DNA from 2 places in the Citricoccus parietis genome. Region 1 is predicted to be linked to the other one. Evidence: predicted binding sites of a transcription regulator. Region 1 holds the regulator's gene; the other holds the start of a gene.
The links. The regulator HspR, encoded in region 1, represses chaperone genes until heat shock. The targets are predictions, from matches to a motif close to AAGTTGAGTCNNNNNGACTCAACTT.

Region 1 (9,846 bases):
GCTGCCCTGCAGGCCGGTGTGCTCGCCGGTGAGCGCAAGGACGTGCTGCTGATCGACGTCACCCCGCTGTCCCTGGGCATCGAGACCAAGGGTGGCGTGATGACCAAGCTCATCGAGCGCAACACCGCGATCCCGACCAAGCGGTCCGAGACCTTCACGACCGCCGAGGACAACCAGCCCTCCGTGTCCATCCAGGTCTTCCAGGGCGAGCGCGAGTTCACCCGGGACAACAAGCCGCTGGGCACCTTCGAGCTGACCGGGATCGCCCCGGCTCCGCGCGGAATGCCGCAGGTCGAGGTCACCTTCGACATCGACGCCAACGGCATCGTCCACGTCTCCGCGAAGGACAAGGGCACCGGCACCGAGCAGTCCATGACGATCACCGGCGGCACCTCGCTGTCCGATGACGACATCGACCGCATGGTGAAGGACGCCGAGGCCCACGCTGCGGAGGACAAGGAGCGCCGCGAGGCCGCCGACCGCCGCAACCAGGCTGAGCAGACCGCGTACTCCGTGGACAAGCTGCTCGCGGACAACGGGGACAAGCTGCCCGAGGACATCAAGACCGAGGTCCAGGCCGACGTCGACGCCCTCAAGGCCGCCCTGGAGAAGCAGGACAACGATGATGAGGTGAAGGCCGCCTACGAGAAGCTGCAGGCGTCCCAGACCAAGATCGGTGAGGCCCTGTACGCCTCCCAGGCCTCCGAAGCCGGCGCTGCCGGGGCCGAGGGTGCTTCCGGTGCCGACTCCGGCACGGCCGGCGAGGACGAGGACATCGTCGACGCCGAGGTCGTGGACGAGGAGGAGCCGAAGGACGGCGAGTCCAAGGGCGAGTCCAAGTAAGGCCCGTCCCCCGTCGTTGATCCCTAGCTGATACCGGCCCGTCGTCCGACGGCGGGCCACCGGACCCGGGCCGGTCGGATCCTGTCCCTGCACCGTCAGGGCAGGGCCGGCCGGCCCCGGGGGTACCGGAGGAAAGGACCCCAGACCATGCCGAACCACGGTAATGAAGAAGACCGCGAGCGCGAGGAGCCGGTGAGCTTCCAGGACAAGCGCCGGATCGATCCGATGACCGGGAAGGTCCGCGAACCGGCGGGCCAGCCCGCCGGCGCCGCTGAAGAACAAACCAACAACGACGCCGGCTCCGGTGCGGCGGACGCGGACGGAGACGCGCTCTCCCAGGCCGAGCAGATCCTCAACAGTGTTGCCGATGCCTCCGACGAGGGCGTCATCGGCGCCCAGGACCCGGAGCTGGTCAGCGCCACCGCCCGCGAGGAGGAGCTGCGCAACGACCTGTTGCGCGTGCAGGCCGAGTTCGTGAACTACAAGCGCCGCGTGGACCGGGACCGGGACGTGTCCAAGGACAACGCCATCCAGTCGGTCCTGACGGCCCTGCTGCCCGTGCTGGACGACCTGGACGCCGCGCGCGCCGCGGGCGACCTCGCCGAGGGCCCGTTCGCCTCGATCGCCACCAAGTTCAGCTCGGTGCTCACCGGCTTCGGGCTGGAGCGGCAGGACCAGGACTCCCTGGTCGGCCAGCCGTTCGACCCGACCCGCCATGAGGCCATGCTGCGCCAGCCGAGCCAGGAGATCCCGGAGGAGCACGTCGTCCAGGTCTTCCGCAACGGCTACCTCCGCGGTGAGCGCGTCCTGCGCGCCGCCCAGGTGATGGTCTCCGCCGGCGAAGGCTGACCAGACCGCCGCAAGACAGGCCCCGCCGGACAGCCCCCGGGCTGAAGCGGAGGTGGCCACAGGACAGACAGGAAAGGAGGCACCATGGCCTCACAGGATTGGGTGGACAAGGACTTCTACGCCGTCCTCGGTGTCTCCAAGGACGCCTCGGAAGCGGACATCAAGAAGGCCTACCGGAAGCTGGCCCGCAAGTATCATCCGGACCAGAACCCGGGTGACGATGCCGCCGAGAAGAAGTTCAAGGAGGTCACGGAGGCCAACTCCGTGCTCTCCGACCCGGAGGAGCGTCAGCAGTACGACGCGATCCGGGCGATGGGATCGGGGGCACGGTTCTCCGCGCCCGGTTCCGGCGCGGGCGGCCCTGCCGGCGGCGGCTTCGAGGACATGTTCGGCGGACTGTTCAACACCGGCGCCGGCCGCAGCCGTTCCGGGCCGACCACCGGGGACATCCCGCCTGAGTTCGCCGATCTGTTCGGTGGTTTCGGCGGCCGCTCCGGTGGTTTCGGCGGCGGTGGCGGCTTCGGCGGCCCTCCGGCCAAGGGCGCGGATCGCACCGCCAGTACGAGCATCTCCTTCGCCGGGGCGATGCGTGGCACCACCATCTCCCTGCGGGCGGCGGACGGCGAGGTCATCGACGTCCGGATCCCCGCCGGCATCAAGGACGGCCAGAAGGTCCGCTCCCGTGGCAAGGGCTCGCCCGGGGCCGCTGGCGCCGGTGACCTGATCGTCACCGTCAGCGTGAAGGACCACCCGTTCTTCCACCGTGACGGCAACAACCTGCGCGTCCACGTGCCCATCTCCTTCGACGAGGCTGCCCTCGGCGCCACGATCGAGGTGCCTACGTTGGACGGCTCCGTGAGGGTCAAGGTTCCCGCCGGCTCGTCCTCCGGGCGCGTGCTGCGCGTCAAGGGCCGCGGCGTGAAACCCTCCAAGGGCTCGACGCCGGCCGGAGACCTCCTGGTCGAGCTCCAGGTTGAGGTGCCCGCCTCCCTGTCCGATGACGCCCGTGCCGCCGTGGAGGCCTTCGCCGCCGCGACCGCGGGACACCATCCGAGGGCGGGGCTGGCGGACAAGGCCCGGCTGTGACCACGTTCTGGGAGGAGCCGATCTACGTCATCTCGGTGGCAGCCGAGCTGGCGGATATGCATCCGCAGACGCTGCGCCAGTATGACCGGATCGGACTGGTGGTCCCGCAGCGCCAGGGTGGCCGGCAGCGCCGCTATTCGCGGCAGGACGTGGACCGGCTCCGCACCATCCAGCAGCTCAGCCGGGACGGCGTCTCCCTGGAGGGCATCCGCCGGATCGTGGAGCTGCAGGGCGAGGTCGAGCAGCTGCAGAACACCGTGGCGGAGCTCGCCGGGCAGATCCAGGCCTTCCAGGCCTACGCCCGCTACCCCCGCGTGTTCACCGCGGGAGCCACCGGGGACGTGACCAGTACCTTCGACGCCGGCTCGGCGGGATCGCAGCACGCCTCCCGCGCCCGGGACGCGGAGACGGCGGCCACCATCGAGCGCGCCCGCCGGGCCGCCCGGTGGCGCCGCCCGGCCGCGGCTCTGTCCGCCGCTCCCGGCATCTTCGAGATCACTGCGGGCCCCGGCCCCGCCTCCGGCACCACCGCCGGGAGCCGGCACTTCCCTGCCGAGGGATCGGAACCGCGCCCCGGCACGACGTCCACGGTGCGGATATGGAAACGCCAGGGCTGAGGCCGGAGCAACCGATCGAGCCGGCTGAGCCGGTCGGGCCTGACAAGCCGGCCACGCCTGACAAGCCGGCCACGCCTGACAAGCCGGCCATGCCTGACCAGCAGGTCGCGCCGGTTGCTCGCCGGGACATCTGGGACGCCGCCGAGCGGGCGGCCACCCGGGCCCGCCTCCGGGCGGACATGCGCCGTCGCCAGAGCCTCGGCCCACGCCAGAAGTCCGCCCTGGACGGTCTGGTGCACGCCTTGCAACCGGGCTCCATGGACGGCTCCTACCCGGAGCGGCATCTGCTGGCCTATGACCTCGGCACGGCCCTGCGACCGGCCTCCGCCGCCATCGCCGTGGGGGAGCCGTCCACCGCCAGCCATCTGACCTGGCAGGTCTCCGGCATGGGGATCTTCGTGCACACCGCCATGTGGGGGTCAGTCCGGGAAGCCGGGCAATTGTGGGCCGCCCAGCGGGAGGCCGGGGCGTCACTGCCGTGCGTGGTGGCCTGGCTCGGCTACCACCCGCCCGGCCCCTGGGGTGTGCTGTCCGGCCAGTCCGCCCTGCGCGGCGGAGCCCGGCTGGCCCGTCACCTGGACGGCTGGTTCGACTACCGAGAGCGGCTCGCTGCCGGCTCCACGCCCGCCGTTGAGACCGGCTCGTCGGTGGGGACCGGCTGGCCCCCTGCAACCGCACCGGGCGCTGGGACCGGGCGGGCGGGCGTCGGACCCCAGAGCGGGAGGGCGGCGCTTCCGCACACTGCCGTGGAAGCCCATTCCTACGGGAGCGTGGTGGCCGCGCGGGCCCTGCAGATCCTGCAGCGGCGCGAGCCGCCGCGCAGCCTGGATGCGCTGGTGGTGTCCGGCGTGGTGGGCCTGCCCCGCGACCTGGCGGACGATCCCGGGAAGCTCGGGCTGACGGCTGAGCACATCTACCTCGCGCTGGCGGAGACCGATTACCTGTCCCGGCTCGGGCGGCTGCTCTCGCGGCGGCCACGCTGGAACCGGTTCACACCGCTGGAGGTCGGGGCGGATGACTCGCGTGGTCTCGCCGGTGTGGTCGGACACAACACGTCGCGGCATCGGCCTGATTCCGGACCGATGCACCGCGGCTTCGGCTACCGGGACGTGGGAACCACCTCGCTGTACCGCATCGCCCGTGCGACGGCGGGCCTGCCCCTCGACTGAATCTCGGATCGTCCGGGTGCCACCGGAAGACAAGAACGCCCCGTTCTCCGCCGGTAGCCGGCGGAGGACGGAGCGCTTCGCACTGCACTGACTGTCCGGATGGCAGTCAGTGCAGTGCCGGAGTCAGCTGGTGGACGTTCCCCGGCCCGGCCGGCGGTCCTGGGCACCGGGGCCCGCGGCCTGGTCCTGGCTGGATGCCTCGTCAGCGCTGGCGTCAGCGGTGCTGCTGGCCGTGGCGGCGAGGGGCTCGGTGCCCTCCGGCGTCCAGCCGTCGGCGTAGGTTCCGGTCTCATAGTCGTAGTCGACCGGCTGACCCTCCTCGTCGGTGCGCTGGTACCACTCGGTGACCTGGTCAGAGGTGGAGTCGAAGTCGGCACCGGCACCGCGGCCCTCGGGGGCCTCGCGCACGGAGAGCTCGAAGTCGTCGCCGTGCTCCTCGATGCCGCGACGCACGGCGTTGGAGATGGCTGTCTTGGCGTAGTCACGGCGGATGGCCTCGGGGTCCGTGGACAGGTCCCGCAGGAAGGCGACCACCATGAGCAGCAGGATGACCGAGAACGGCAGGGCGATGAGGATGGTCAGGTTCTGCAGGCCGGTCAGGACGGTCTCGCCGCCGACCAGCAGCATCACCACCGCGATGCCCATCATGCACAGGCCCCAGAAGACCACCACGAGCTTGTTGGGCTCGGGGTTGCCGCGGGAGGACATGGTGCCCATGACCACGGAGGCCGAGTCGGCCGAGGTGATGAAGAAGATGGCCAGCACCGCGATCACGATGAACGGGGTGATCTGGGACAGCGGCAACTGGTCGAACAGGGTGAACAGCAGGGACTCCGCGGAGGCCGAGCCGTCGGTGCCCTCCACGCCGTTGCGGTTCATCCAGATGGCGGCGCCGCCGAAGATGGTGAAGGCGAAGATCAGGATGGAGGTCGGCACGCCCATGACCACCAGGACGAACTCCCGCAGCGTTCGGCCGCGGGAGATGCGGGCGATGAAGACGCCGACGAACGGGGTCCAGGCGATCCACCAGGCCCAGTAGAACCCGGTCCAGTAGGACTGGAAGTCCACCGTGTCCGCACCCCAGGACAGGGACTTGCCCATCATGGAGAACATCTCGTCCGCGTACTCCATGACGCCCGAGGGCAGCAGGTTCAGCAGGAAGAGGGTGGGCCCGGCGATGAACACGAACAGGATCAGGCCCAACGTCATCAGGATGTTGATGTTGGACAGGTAGCGGATGCCCCTGGCCACGCCGGAGACCGCGCTGATGATGAAGGCGGCGGTGAGCACCGCCAGGATGATGATGAGGCCGTTGTTGCCCAGGGGCCCGGCGCCGGAGATGATCTCCACGCCCTGACCGATCTGGATGGCGGCCAGTCCGAGCGTGGCGGCGGTGCCGAACAGGGTGGCGATGATCGCGAAGATGTCCACGATCTTGCCCGCCAGGCCGTCGGTCTGCCGGGCTCCGAAGAGGGTCCGGAACACCGAGCTGATCAGGGGGACGCGGCCGCGGCGGTAGGAGGCATAGGCGATGGCCCCGCCGACCAGGGCGTACATGGCCCAGGCGTGCAGGCCCCAGTGGAAGTGGGACTGGGCCATGGCCTGGTGCAGGGCGGAGTCCGTGCCGGCGGCCACGGTGTCCGGCGGCGGGGAGAGGTAGTGGGACAGGGGCTCGGAGGGACCGAAGAAGAAGATCCCGACGCCGATCCCCGCACCGAACATCATGGCCACCCACGAGAAGCGGGAGAACTCCGGTTCCTCGTCGTCACGGCCCAGGCGGATCTTGCCGAAACGGCTGAAGCCGATGAACAGCATGGCCCCGAGGGCCACGATGGCGGTGATGTTCAGCAGCCAGCCGGCGTTGGTCATGGACCAGCCGAAGGCGGAGGCGGAGACCTCGGACACGGACTCCGGTGCCATGACGCCCCACGTCACGAAGGCGACGATCAGCGCACCCGTGATGCCGAAGACGAGCTTGTCCAGGCCGAAGCGGTTGCGCTGCTCGTCCACGCCGATGCCGGGCACCAGGCCGGGGTGGATGTCGTGCGGGTACATCCCGACGGCACCGGAATTCTCCGGCGGGCTCTTCTGCTGACTGGGTGTGGCAGGGGAGGGGGTGGCGTCGGGCACCGGGGTCCCTTCGGTCGTGACCAGCCCAGGGTAACGCGCAGACCGGACCTGCCGGGCGCTACGCTGGCGCCCTGGGGGAGGCCGGTGGATGATTCGGCCTCCCAGTATCCCTGTCCGATGGTGCTGGCGCAAAGGCGGGGGCGCCGAAGTGGTGTCTCGGGGTGATCTGCCGAGGGCCCTACTCCGGTGCGGGCAGGCGGCTAGAGGCGGACGTACGTGAGATCGAACACGAGCCGTCCCGCGCGCAGCGCCTTGTTCTCGAAACTGGTCAGCGGGCGGCCCTCGAACCGGGGCGCCCAGCCTCCCTCGTGGTCCACGGGGTCCTCCAGGCCGGCCCCGGAACTCGCCTCGCTGACCCCGGCACGAGCCGAGCCGGTGCGGGGTGCGATGGGTTGTGCCCCGACCTCCAGTTCCCTGCCCTCCAGCCGGACCCGGGTCAGCGGAGAGTCCTCTCCGGTGGCGCGGCCCGGATGGGCGTTGGCCAGCTGCGGGTGGGCCTCCATGGCGGAGCGCATGTGCACGGCGTAGCTGGACCAGTCCGTGGCCAGGCGCAGCACGCCGCCGGGGGCCAGGACCCGGGCCACGCGGTCGGCGAAGGCCGGGCTGACGAGGCGGCGCTTGTGGTGGCGGGTCTTGTGCCACGGATCTGGGAAGAACACCCAGATCTCCTGCACCGCGCCGGCGGGCAGCAGACGGTCCAGGACCTCGGGGGCGTTCGCCTGGACGCCGCGGACGTTCTCCAGACCCTCGTCCTCGACCCGCACGAGCAGGGCGGCGAGACCGGGGGTGTAGACCTCCACCGAGATGAAGTCCCACTTCGGGTGGTCGATCGCCCCCTGGGCGGTGGACTCCCCGAGGCCGGAGCCGATGTCCACCACGAGCGGGGCAGTCCGGCCGAAGACCTGGTCCCAGTGGATGTCCGTCCCCTCGGCCACGGACGTGGTGGCGCGGTCCCGGGGCACATCCACGATGTACTTGCCGTGGGAACGATCCCACGTCTTCTGGCGGCGTGGGTTCAACCGCTCGCCGCGGCGCACGAAGGACACCGGCTCGGTGCGGTAGAGCTCCGGATCGGGTCGGTTGTTGTGCCCGTGGGCGTGCTGCGCGGGGGCGGGATGTTCGCTGGTCATGAGGACTTCAAGGGTACCGGGAGATCAGTGGGGGAATCGGCCCCGGGGTCACCCCTCCGAGGGGATGATCTCCTCCACGGCGGTCAGGAAGTCCCGGACCACTGGACCGTTGTCATGGCCGCCGCCGAGCCCCTCGTTGAAGAACAGGGCCACCGCCAGGTCACCGTGGACCGCGACCAGCCAGGTGTGGGCCAGGTCCTCCCCGTCGGCGACGAACTGGGCCGTGCCGGTCTTGGCCAGCACGGGAGCACCCGGGACGTCCTGCAGCATCTCGGCGGTGCCGGTCTCCACCACCCCGGACATCAGTGCCTGCAACTGCTCGGCCTCGTCGGCCGTGACCCCTGACTCCGGGGCGGCGGGGGCCTCCACGGCCGGATCGGTCACGAAGAGGGGGCGAACCGTCTGCCCGGCGGCCACGGAGGCGGCCACGGTGGCCATGCCCAGCGGCGAGGCCTCCACGACGCCCTGGCCGAAGAGGTTGGCGGCGTGCTCGGTTCCGGTGGAGTCGTCCGGGACAGACCCGAGGAAGGCGGAGTCGAGCCCGGTCACCGGCTCGGCGGTCAGCCCCAGCGCCTCGGCGGCCTCGGCCTCGTCGGCGGCGCTGATCTCCTCGTGGGCGCCCACGAAGACGGTGTTGCAGGACTCGGCGAAGGCCTCGGAGAACGGGATCTCGCCCACGGACGCATCCGGGTAACCGTCATAGTTGCCCACCACCATGCCGCCCACATTGAGCGTCTCCGGGCACTGCACCGTGTCCCCGGGGGCGATCCCGGACCGCAGCATGGCCAGGGCGGTGACGACCTTGAACGTGGATCCCGGTGCGTAGGACCCGGACACGGCCACGGGCCACCCCTCGGGACTGGAGGCCGCGGCGAGCACCTGCCCGTCCGAGGGCCGCAGGGCCACCAGGCCGGCCGGCACGTCCGAGGCGGCGACGACGGCCTCAGCCTCCTCCTGCACGCGCCGGTCCAGCGTGGACGTCAGGTCCTCACCCGGGATCGGATCGGTGCTGAAGACCGGCCCGTCCGGTGCCGTCGGCGTGGCGGCCGCGGTAGCGCTGGGGGAGCTGGAGCTGCCCGTCCCGGACTCATCGGTGTCCGGCTGGTCCGGGTTGTCGATGGTGATCTGCACCCCGGGGGTGCCGGCCAGGTGGTCCTCCCACGTGGCCTGCAGGCCGGACAGGCCGACCTCGACTCCGGCCTCCAACTCGCCCTCGGAGGCCTCGACCTGCTCGGCGTTGGGTTCACCGTAGGTGCCCAGCACGTCCCGCGCGAAGGCGCGGGTGGGAGCCAGGACGGCGGTGTCCTCGAGGACCCGGCCGCCCGGGATGGCCAGCAACTGGTCTGCCGGGATCTCCGTGTCCCCGTTGTTGCGCACCGTGATGGCCTGAACGAAGGCCTTCTCTCCGGCGGCCTCAGCTTGCGCCACGAAGGCGTCCTCGACCACCCCGGCGACCTCGGCCACCTGGCGGGCGGCATCGGCCAAGGCGTCCGGGTCATCGGCCTCGAGGTGGGACTTGTCCAGCCCGAGGATGGCCACGTCCCGTTCCATCATGAGTTCCTCGCCCGCGCCGTCGAGGATGCTGCCACGCTCGGCGGGGACCGTCGTGAGGTTGACGGTGCCGCCCTCGGCCAGTTGCGGCACGACCGTCTCCGGGGCCAGCTCCACGAGCCATTCCTGGGCTTCCTCGTCCCACTGCATCTCGGCGGTGGTCTCATAGGACCAGGTCCGTTCCGATCCAGTGCCTGCGCTGGCCTCTTCACCCGCACGGGCCTGGTCGCCTGCGCCGGCTTCACCGGCGCCGGGGCTCTCGTCAGCACTGGCCCCGGCGTCTGCATCAGCATCGTCGCCATCGAGCTGCCAGTCGACGGTCAAGGTGGCGGTGGCACGGTCGTTGTCCTCGCCGTCCACCTCAGCAGAGGCCACGGTGACCGTGCGGTCCACGTCCTCCAGGTCCGCCAGCGCCTCGGTGAGCTGCTCGGGGACGTCCTCGGACTCCGGTGTCAGGGACACGGTGGAGTA
Region 2 (9,846 bases), on a different contig from region 1:
ACCCGGATGCGGTCTTCGCCCCGGCCCTGTTCGAGGCCGGAACCTCCCTGGCCCCCTGGCGCGCCCAGGGCATCCCCGGCTATGGCGTCTACCCCTATGTGCTGTCCAACGAGCAGCTGATCGGGATGCATGGCGACGACGAGCGGATCTTCGTGGAGGCGCTGAAGACCGGTACGGACTACATGTACACGGTGTTCGAGAGGTTCCGGGTGGGGTGAGCCCTACCGGTCCGGCAGCCGCCCTCAGCGCTCCCGGATCACGATGGCATCACCCACGGCACGTTCGCTGCCGTCGGAAGGCGAGTTCTCCAGCTCGCCGTCCACGACCATGGCGGTGGACCCGCCGCCGTCGAGGTTGATGGCGTCCACCAGCCCCAGCCGCTCGGCGAGGTCCGCCGCCTCGGAGATGCTCAGCCCCACGGAGTCGGTCTGCCGGCCGTCGGCGGTGATGAGCACGAGCCGGCCCCGGCCATCGATCCCGGCGATGGTGCGCGGATTTCGCTGGTGCGTCCAGCCGTAGAACTGGCCCGGATTGTCGGCGTGGACCATGCCGTCGCGGGCCGCCGTGATGTCCCGCTCCCCGTCAGTCAGTAGGTTCGGTCCCCCGTTGAGCACCTGGGTGTGCGGGGTCATGCGCAGCTTCTTGCCGCGCTCGTCAAGGTACTCGTTCGTGAGCTTGATCCGCCGGGCCTCGGTGGCGAACTCGTCCAGATGCGCGGTATCGTCGCCGATGGCCTGGATGGAGTACTGCCCGTCAGACAGTTCAGTGCCCCGCTCCCGGTTGACCTCCTGGACCCGGCCGCGGCGGTCGACGACGACCTCCAGTCCGTCCCCTCCCGGCGTCGCCGTCCCGTACTCCTCGGTGAACACGACGATCTCATCGGCATCGGTGCAGGTGACATCATGCTTGGGGGCCTCCGTGGGCAGGTCATCGGTGCCGCCGCAGTTGCGGATCTTGCCGGGCACGCGATTGATGCCGTCCAGGTCCAGCTCCTCGCGACCTGAGGAGATGCGACCCTCCCAGGTGAGGCGCTGGTTGGAGGCGCGGCCGCTGCGGTGATCGATCACCAGGTTGGGGCGGTCCCCCACGGTCTCACTGAGGATCTCTCCGTTGTACGCCGCTGCACCGGCGGGGTCTCCGGGGGCGCCGTGCTGCTCCCCGTAGACGAAGAACCCGGCGTTGACGCCGGCCAGGGCACCGTCGGCCAACTCTGAGGTGGTCTCGGTACGCTCCAAGTCCTCGCCGAAGGTGCCGGTCACCTCGCCCTTGAACCTGCGCGGGTCGATGGTCAGCACGTCCACGTTGACGGGGCCGCTGCGGGGGCCGATTGACGGCTGATCGCCGTCCCAACCCTCGTACCAGGTGCCACCGGAATACCCGAGGGCCGTCAGCTCTGATCGGGTCGCCTCGGCCTCGGCCTCGGTCAGGAATGCTCCCACCCGGACACGGTGCCCCAGGTAGCCACCGGAGTCGGCCAGCCGGTCAGCCACCACAGCCTCTGCGCGGGCATCCAAGCCCGCCTCCCGCAGTTCGGCGGCCCCGCGCTGGGCCGTGCTCCGGCGGGAGACCTGCGAGTCCCGCACCCCCTCCTGACCAGACGGCAGCGTCACCTGCACGGTCCACGAGTACTCGGCTCCGGGATTCCCCAGAGTGAAGGACTCGTGGGTGACACCGCGGGCCAGGCGCTGCTCAGTGCCGGCAGATCGGAAGGTCCCGACGCCGGCCGCCGGCTCCCGCTCGGCGGCCGGGGCGTCCGCGGTGGCGGCGGATGGGTCAGAGGTGGCGGCGACGGATCCGGCAACAGTGCCGGTGGTCAGCAGGGCGCAGGAGAGGGCGGTGATAGCCAGGGTACGGGCAGTGGTGCGGCGAGTTGTGGTGGTCACGGTGTCCATGCTGACCTGCCGGGCGGCGGCCTCCGGCCGTGACTGGGGTCAATTCGCCGAGCTGTCGCCGAGTGTTCAGATGTCGTCCTCGTAGGCGGGTCCCCCCTCGCCCTCCCACGTCTCCAGGCGCTTGGCCTTCACGCTGTTGAACTTCTGGCGGACCCCGTAGCCGGCCTGATCATCCTCGGCGATGAACTGGGCGCCGAACCCTTCCAAGGCCCTGCGTAGCCGGTGACTCTCGTCCGCGTCCAGCGTGCCGTGGCCCCGCTCGTAGGCCCGCAGGTCACCGGGCTCCAGGCCGGCTGCCTTGGCCACCACGGCGTAGGACACCTGAGTCAGGGCACGGGCGGCGCGGGCCAGGTCTGCGGGAATGATGAAGTCGTGGTCAGCCATGGCTCCATCATGTCCGGTCAGCTGCAGGTTTGCACGTCCTGGTTCAGTCCCAAGGCGGTAGCCGTCGAGCACCACCACGGTCCGGTCACGGCCACAGCGAATGCGCAGTGAACCCGTGTGCTCCGGCGTCCTGGTCACTACGGTGGCTCCATGGGACCTACACCTCTGAAATCCATAGGCCTCGGCTTCGCCGCCGGACTCGGGGTTGCCGCCAGTGCCGCCGTCGGCCGCAAGGTGGTCACCGCCGCCAAGGTCGGCCAGGGCCATCCTCTGAAACACCGCGTGCTGGACCTGGCCTCCGGCCTGATCCAGCCGAAGTATCCGCTGGAGGCGATGAGCACCTACCTCAACGGCCTCCACATGTACGCCGATGAGATGGGTCGGCAGGTAGAGGCCTCACACTTCTGCATCCATCTGCGCCATGATCTGCATCAGTGCGTGATCTTCGACCGGAACGCGCCCGATGCCCGCTTGATCGGGATCGAGTACATCACCACCGAGGAGCGCTTTCTCAGCCTGCCGGAGGATGAGAAGCGGCTCTGGCACAGCCATCACTACGAGGTGAAGTCCGGCGTGCTCGCTGCCCCCGGCGTCCCGGAGCTGGCCGAGCATTCTTACTTCACCGATCTGGTGACGACGTACGGCAAGACGTTCCACACCTGGCAGTACGATCGCGACGACTTCCCCTACGGCATCCCGCAGCTGATGATGGGACTCACCCAGGACGGGCAGGCCGATGAGGATCTCATCCGAAACCGAGACCGGCGGCTCGGCATCTCCACGGCGCACAAGCGCGCCAGCCGCGCGGACATCCCGACGCCGGAGGTGGCCACAGGCGCAAACTCGTGGGAAGGCGGCCGAACGGTGCAGACCCGGTTGGAGGAGATGGACTTCCGGCGGTAACCACCAGGGACCGGGGAGCCGGTTATCAACAACAGGGGTTCAACCAGCACCCCGAATAGCGCAGACAGCAAAACGGCCGCCCACCCCGGAGGGTGAGCGGCCGTTTTAGAGTCTGATCAGATCAGAGGGGGCGGACCGACGAGGCCTGCATGCCCTTGTCGCCCTGAGTCGCCTCGAACTCGACCTTCTGGTTCTCCTGAAGTTCGCGGAAGCCGCCGCCGTCGATGGCGGAGAAGTGCACGAAGATGTCAGCGGAGTTGTCGTCCGGGGCAATGAAACCAAAGCCCTTTTCAGCGTTGAACCACTTGACTGTACCGGTGGCCATGGTGGCCTCTTTTCTTTAGGGTGCTAAACCCGCCAGTTTTTCCAGCGGGGGCGAAGCGGTGTGTACATACCGCTTCCCCAGCGCCCCATCCGACCCGAAGGCCGTCCGGTCCGCAGTGGTGACGGACTTACTGCATCTACTACAACTACTTCTGCAAGCAACTGTACGGCATCAAAGCACTTCTGGGAACCACGGGGACCATCGGCTGTCCCGGCCATGCAGAACGGGGCCTTCCGGCACCCCGGGGATTCGCGGCCCCACCTGGATCTACACTCAAATCCGTGATCGCACGCAGCAAACGCCACGAGTCCGCACCGGCCCCGACCGGAGACACTCCGGCGCCCTTCACCCCTCCCGAGGGGTGGACGAAGTCGCCCCGCCACTCCACGAGCCGCTTCGCCTTCGAGATGAGCAACACGACCGGGTGGTACCGCAACGACGGCCAGGGGAACGGGTACTTCGCCCCAGGCTGGGACAGCGAGCGCATCGCCCGCAGGACCGGCGTCTTCCGCTGGATCGCCGCGGCACTGGCGGCCGTCATCCTCATTGGCGGGGCCGTCCTTGCCGCAGCGCAGTACGGAGGCCAGCTCGAATACTCCCAACTCAGGGCCGGAGGGATCGAAACCACCGGCGTGGTGGTCGATCCCGTGACCGTGGAGCATTCCACGCGCCGACCACGCGACTCCGGGCGGAAATATACGACGCGGACGACGGCACCCCTTGAGTACACCGTCAACGGCAAGGTGATGCAGGGGGAAGTCACTGAGTCCAGCACCGAAACCAGTTCCATCTGGTCCACAGCGGAGTATCCAGACCCCGCTTGGACTCCAGGAGAGGAACTCCAGATCTATGCAGACCCCGAGAAGCCCGAGCGATTCGTCCTCGTCCACGAGTACAAGGAGGCGGATGCCGATTCACTGCCTCGGGGAGTCACCATCGTGCTGATCATCACGGGCGTCCTCCTGATCCTGCCCCTCGTGCTGTTCATCGCCGGCGCGCGCAACGTTCGTGAAGCCCGCAAACTCTGACCCCTGAACCTCCCTGAGTCAAGTCCGCTCAAGTTTTTGGATCCTGAGCCCGGATCCGGGAACATCCTGACGTCGCTCGTCGTTACTTGAGTTGAACACACTCAACTATCGCTGGAAACACACCTCAGGGAGGACACTTTGCCCGCATTCTTCGGCCCCGCCGGTTCCAACGGCGACTCCTTTGACGACTTCTTCACCCGCTACCTTCAGGGCCAGCGGGTCGGTCGGCAGGGACGCCCCGTCGACCTCACCCGCCTGCTCAGCAAGCGGACCCACGACGTCCTGGCCGCCGCCGCGACTTTTGCCGCCGAACGCGGCCAGACCGACGTCGACGCGCTGCACATCCTCCGCACCATGCTGGGCGAGGACCCGGCCAACACCGCGGTACGCCAGTCCGGTGCCGACCCGCAGACCCTCATCGCCGCCGTCGACGACCGTCTGCCCGCCCCGAGCGAGCGGAAGGACGCCAGCTCCACCGCGTCCCTGAACGCCTCGGCCCAGAAGGTACTGCTGGACGGCTACCAGGTGGCCCGCGGATTCGGTTCCACCTACATCGATCCGGAGCACATGTTCTTCGCCTTCGTGCTGAACCACGACTCCCCCGCCGGCCAGCTCCTGACCCAGGCGGGCGTCACCCCGCAGTCCCTGCAGTCCGCCGCCCAGCAGCAGATGAATCAGCAGCACCAGCAGAACCAACAAAATGGTCAGCCTGGCCAGCAACCGTCGGGACAGGACTCCGAGGGCTCCGTCCTCGAGAAGTTCGGCCGGGACCTGACCGCTGAGGCGAGGGCCGGCCGGCTGGATCCGGTAATCGGCCGGGCGGACGAGGTCGAGCAGACCATCGAGGTGCTGGCCCGCCGCACCAAGAACAACCCGGTGCTGATCGGTGAAGCCGGCGTCGGCAAGACCGCCATCGTGGAGGGCCTGGCCCAGGCCATCGCCGACGGCGAGGTCCCCGCCCAGCTGCAGGGCCGGCGCGTCATCGCCCTGGACCTGGCCGGCATGGTCGCGGGCACCCGCTACCGCGGTGACTTCGAGGAACGGCTCACCGGCGCCATGGACGAGCTTGCCGAGGACAGCAGCACCATCGTCTTCATCGACGAGCTGCACACCATCGTCGGCGCCGGCGGCTCCGGGGAGTCCGGTGGCATGGACGCCGGCAACATCCTCAAGCCCCGACTGGCCCGCGGCGACCTGCACATGGTCGGCGCCACCACGCTGAAGGAGTACCGCACCATCGAGAAGGACGCCGCCCTGGAGCGGCGCTTCCAGCCGGTCACCGTCGGCGAGCCCTCCGTGGAAGACGCCGTGCAGATCCTGACCGGCCTGGCCGATCGCTACGCGGAACACCACCGGGTGACGTACACGGACGAGGCGCTGCGCGCCGCCGTCGTGCTCTCCGACCGGTACATCGCCGACCGGTTCCTGCCGGACAAGGCCATCGACCTCATCGATCAGGCCGGGGCGCGGCTGTCCCTGAAGCGGGGCCCGCACGACGCCGGCCCGGCTGTGGACACGGACGCGCTGCGGTCCCAGCTCGCCGAGTTGGAGGCCGAGAAGAACGCGGCGGTCAACGCGGAGGACTACGAGCGCGCCACCGAGCTGCGGGACGAGGTCGCCCAGATCAGCGAGCAGCTGGCCGAGGCCTCGGCCCGGCGTGAGCGGGGCGCGGAGGACAGTGACGCCGTGGTGGACGAGGACGCCATCGCCGAGATGGTCTCCCGTGCCACCGGTATCCCGGCCGCTCGGATGACGGAGGCCGAAAAGTCCCGCCTGGCGCGGCTGGAGGACGAGCTCCATGCCCGGGTGGTCGGCCAGGACGATGCGGTCGCCGCGATCGCGAAGTCCATCCGCCGGTCCCGGACCGGGATGGCCGATCCGTCCCGCCCGGTCGGCAGCTTCCTGTTCCTGGGCCCCACCGGTGTCGGCAAGACCGAGCTGGCCAAGGCCCTGGCGGGGTCGCTGTTCGACGACGAGGACGCGATGGTCCGGTTCGACATGTCCGAGTTCGGCGAGCGCCACACGGTCTCGCGCCTGGTCGGTGCCCCTCCGGGCTACGTGGGCTATGACGAGGCCGGGCAGCTGACCGAGCGGGTCCGCCGCCGCCCGTACTCGGTGATCCTGCTCGATGAGATCGAGAAGGCCCACCCGGACGTGTTCAACCTGCTGCTGCAGGTGCTCGACGACGGCCGCCTCACCGACGGCCAGGGCCGCACCGTGGACTTCCGCAATACGGTGCTGATCATGACCTCGAACCTCGGTTCCGAGTTCATGTCCTCCGGCGGGGCTCCGCTGGGCTTCGTCTCGGCGGACGCCGAGGCCGCGCGGCGGGACCTCCGTCAGAAGGTGATGGGACGGGTCAAGGAGTTCATGCGGCCGGAGTTCCTCAACCGGATCGACGACACGGTGCTGTTCTCGCCACTGTCCGCCGCGGAGCTGCGTCAGATCGTTGGCCTGCAGTTGGGCGATTCCGAGCAGCGGCTCGCCGCCCAGGGCATCGCCCTCGAGGTGGACGACGCCGCCCGGGATTGGATCGCCGAGGCCGGCTACGAGCCGGCCTACGGTGCCCGCCCGCTGCGCCGGGTCATCCAGCGCGAGCTCGACGACCGGGTGGCCGACCTGCTGGTCTCCGAGGCCGTGGCTGACGGTGACGCGGTGCGGGTGACCGTGGCCGACGGGCAGCTGTTGGTGCGGCCGGTGCGGTCCGCTCAGGTGCCGGAGGCGCTGGCGGCCTGAGTGGTTGCCGGCGTGAGTGGCTGACAGCCATGCGTTGCGAGCACGCCCCGCGTCGAAACTCGCCGGTGTCGTCACCGGCGGGCGTGCCCGTAACCAACCGGCCGGGGCGTTCGTTGACTTCCGTCAGCGAACGCCCCGGCTGGCCGTCACATCGAGGGGGTTCGCTCCGGAGAGTTCCGCTCGGATCATCTCCGTGCCCGTAGCGAGCGCGATCATCTTGTCCCGCGCAACCTGTCGAGCCAGCGGCGCCATGCCGCAGTTCGTGCTCGGATACAGCTTGTCCGCATCGACGAACCGGAGCACCTCCCGGAGGGTGCTGGCCACCTCCTCCGGGGTTTCGATCGCGCCGCTGGCGACGTCGATGGCCCCGACCATCACCTCCTTGCCTCGAAGGAGCTCGATGAGCTCGACCGGGACGCGGGAGTTGTGGCGTTCCAGGGAGACCAAGTCGATCGTCGACTGCTGTAGCAGCGGGAACGACATCTCATACTGGCGCCACTCCGATCCGAGCGTCGCCTTCCAATCGGTATTGGCCTTGATGCCGTAGCCGTAGCAGATATGCACGGCCGTTTTGCTACGCAATCCCTCGGCCGCGCGCTCCAGTGCAGCCACGCCCCACTCTTTCATCTCGTCGAAGAACACGTTGAAGGCAGGCTCATCGAACTGGATGATGTCGACGCCCGCCGCCTCCAGCTCTTTGGCCTCCTGATTGAGGATCTTCGCGAACTCCCAGGCGAGCTTCTCGCGACTCCTGTAGTGCTTGTCGTAGAGGGTGTCGATCATGGTCATGGGACCGGGGAGCGTCCACTTGATGGGCTGACTCGTCTGCGCGCGGAGGAACTTCGCATCGTCGACGAAGACCGATCTCTCACGGCCCACCGCGCCGACGACCGTCGGGACGCTCGCGTCGTAGCGATCACGAATCCGCACCGTCTCACGCTGCTCGAAATCGACGCCGTTGAGATGTTCGATGAACGTGGTGACGAAGTGCTGACGAGTCTGTTCCCCGTCGCTGACGATGTCGAGGCCCGCGTGGCGCTGCTCGTCGACGGCCAGGCTCAGTGCATCCCGCTTGCCCTCGCACAGCTCCTCGCCGTCCAGCTTCCACGGCGACCACAGCTTCTCCCGCTCCGCGAGCCAGGAGGGTTTGGGCAGGCTGCCGACGATCGAGGTGGGCAACAGTGTGTTCATCGGTGATTCTCCGTATCTCGTCCGGTCAGAGGCAGTGGGTCGCGGCCCACTGCTCCAGAACGCTCTGGTGTGGCTTCACGAAGTGCTCCTCCATGAACTTCCCCTGCGTGAGGGCCAGCTGACTTCGCTCCTCGCGGTCGTAGGCAATCTGCGTCACCGAGTAGTCGCGATTCTCCAGGCTCGGTCGGTAGATCTGCCCAGCCGCCGAATTGGCGTTGTAGATCTCCGGGCGATAGATCTTCTGAAACGCTTCCATCGTGCTGACGAGTCCGATGAGCGCCAGACTGGAATAGTCATTGAGAAGATCGCCCCGGAAATAGAAGGCCAAGGGCGCGACCGCGCCGCGGGGCATGAAGTAGCGGACCTGCAGTCCCATTTTCTCGAAGTAGCGATCAGTCAAGGAGAGTTCATCCTGCCGATATTCGGCCCCGAGTATCGGATGCTGATTCTCGAGCCGACGATACGTCTTGGTGCTCGAAACGCTGATGCAGATCACGGGCGGCTGTGAGAATCGCTCTTGGTAGACATCAGAGTCGAGGAAGTGCTTGAAGAGCTTCCCGTGCAATTCGCCGAAGTCGCTGGGGATGCTGGACCGAGACGCATTCGCGTTGTGTTCCGGCAGCAATACGCTGAAATCGTAGTCCCGGATATACGACGAGAAGTTGTTCCCCACGATTCCGTCGATACGCACGTTGGACAGCGTGTCGAGGATCCGCACGTCGAGGATCTCGATCAAGGGAATTACCGCATCTTCGCCGTTGGCGGCGAAGCGCAGATCGACGGAGACGATCTCAATCTCGACGGCATAGCGGTCTCGGCTCGGATTGTCCCAGTGCGCCAGGTCATTGAAGCGATGATCGATCATCGACAAGGTGTTGCGGAGGTTCTGCTGACGATTCTCGCCGCGGGCCAGATTCGCAAAGTTCGTCGTGCCTCGAGAAGTGGAGGACGGGGAGTACTCCTCATCGAAGCGGGTCGTGCTGATATCGAACGCGAATTCGTTCGTCCTGGTGATCCGATGCATCAGTTCCTCACGTTGGACTGTGGGTCGACTTCCCACGTCCGCGCTGATCTCAATCGCACTTCGCTGTTGCTGGTGTGTTGCTCGCCCGAGGCGCCCCACGCAGTCCAGGGCCTCCTCGAGATCGGCCCGCAGGTCGGTCACGTCCTCGACGCCCACGGACAACCGGACGAGGTCGGCGGGCACCTCCAGCGCCGTGCCCTGCACGGAGGCGTGCGTCATCTCCGAGCAGTAGCAGACCAGGGACTCGACCCCGCCAAGGCTGACGGACAGCGCGAACAGTTCCGTGGACTGCGCGAAGGCCCGGGCCGCGGCCTCGCCGCCGGCCAGCCGGACGGACAGGATCCCGCCGTAGCCGTCCATCTG

Region 2: the regulator HspR is predicted to act here: its motif matches at 4,616-4,640, upstream of ACFFIO_RS16850 (ATP-dependent Clp protease ATP-binding subunit).

What each region holds. Positions count from the first base shown of each region.
Region 1 covers NZ_JBHLWH010000037.1:23,201-33,046, reverse strand. The annotation lists gene dnaK (molecular chaperone DnaK) at 1-843, shown strand, start outside; gene ACFFIO_RS12650 (nucleotide exchange factor GrpE) at 991-1,692, shown strand; gene ACFFIO_RS12645 (DnaJ C-terminal domain-containing protein) at 1,777-2,778, shown strand; gene ACFFIO_RS12640 (heat shock protein transcriptional repressor HspR) at 2,775-3,395, shown strand; gene ACFFIO_RS12635 (alpha/beta hydrolase) at 3,485-4,564, shown strand; gene ACFFIO_RS12630 (BCCT family transporter) at 4,688-6,694, opposite strand; gene trmB (tRNA (guanosine(46)-N7)-methyltransferase TrmB) at 6,895-7,824, opposite strand; gene ACFFIO_RS12620 (penicillin-binding transpeptidase domain-containing protein) at 7,873-9,846, opposite strand, start outside.
Region 2 covers NZ_JBHLWH010000047.1:144,073-153,918, forward strand. The annotation lists gene ACFFIO_RS16820 (M20/M25/M40 family metallo-hydrolase) at 1-218, shown strand, start outside; gene ACFFIO_RS16825 (phosphodiester glycosidase family protein) at 243-1,883, opposite strand; gene ACFFIO_RS16830 (hypothetical protein) at 1,959-2,276, opposite strand; gene ACFFIO_RS16835 (OBAP family protein) at 2,427-3,179, shown strand; gene ACFFIO_RS16840 (cold-shock protein) at 3,301-3,504, opposite strand; gene ACFFIO_RS16845 (DUF3592 domain-containing protein) at 3,786-4,532, shown strand; gene ACFFIO_RS16850 (ATP-dependent Clp protease ATP-binding subunit) at 4,671-7,268, shown strand; gene ACFFIO_RS16855 (methionine synthase) at 7,392-8,459, opposite strand; gene ACFFIO_RS16860 (DUF1852 domain-containing protein) at 8,485-9,483, opposite strand; partial or broken gene ACFFIO_RS16865 (cystathionine gamma-synthase) at 9,588-9,846, opposite strand, start outside.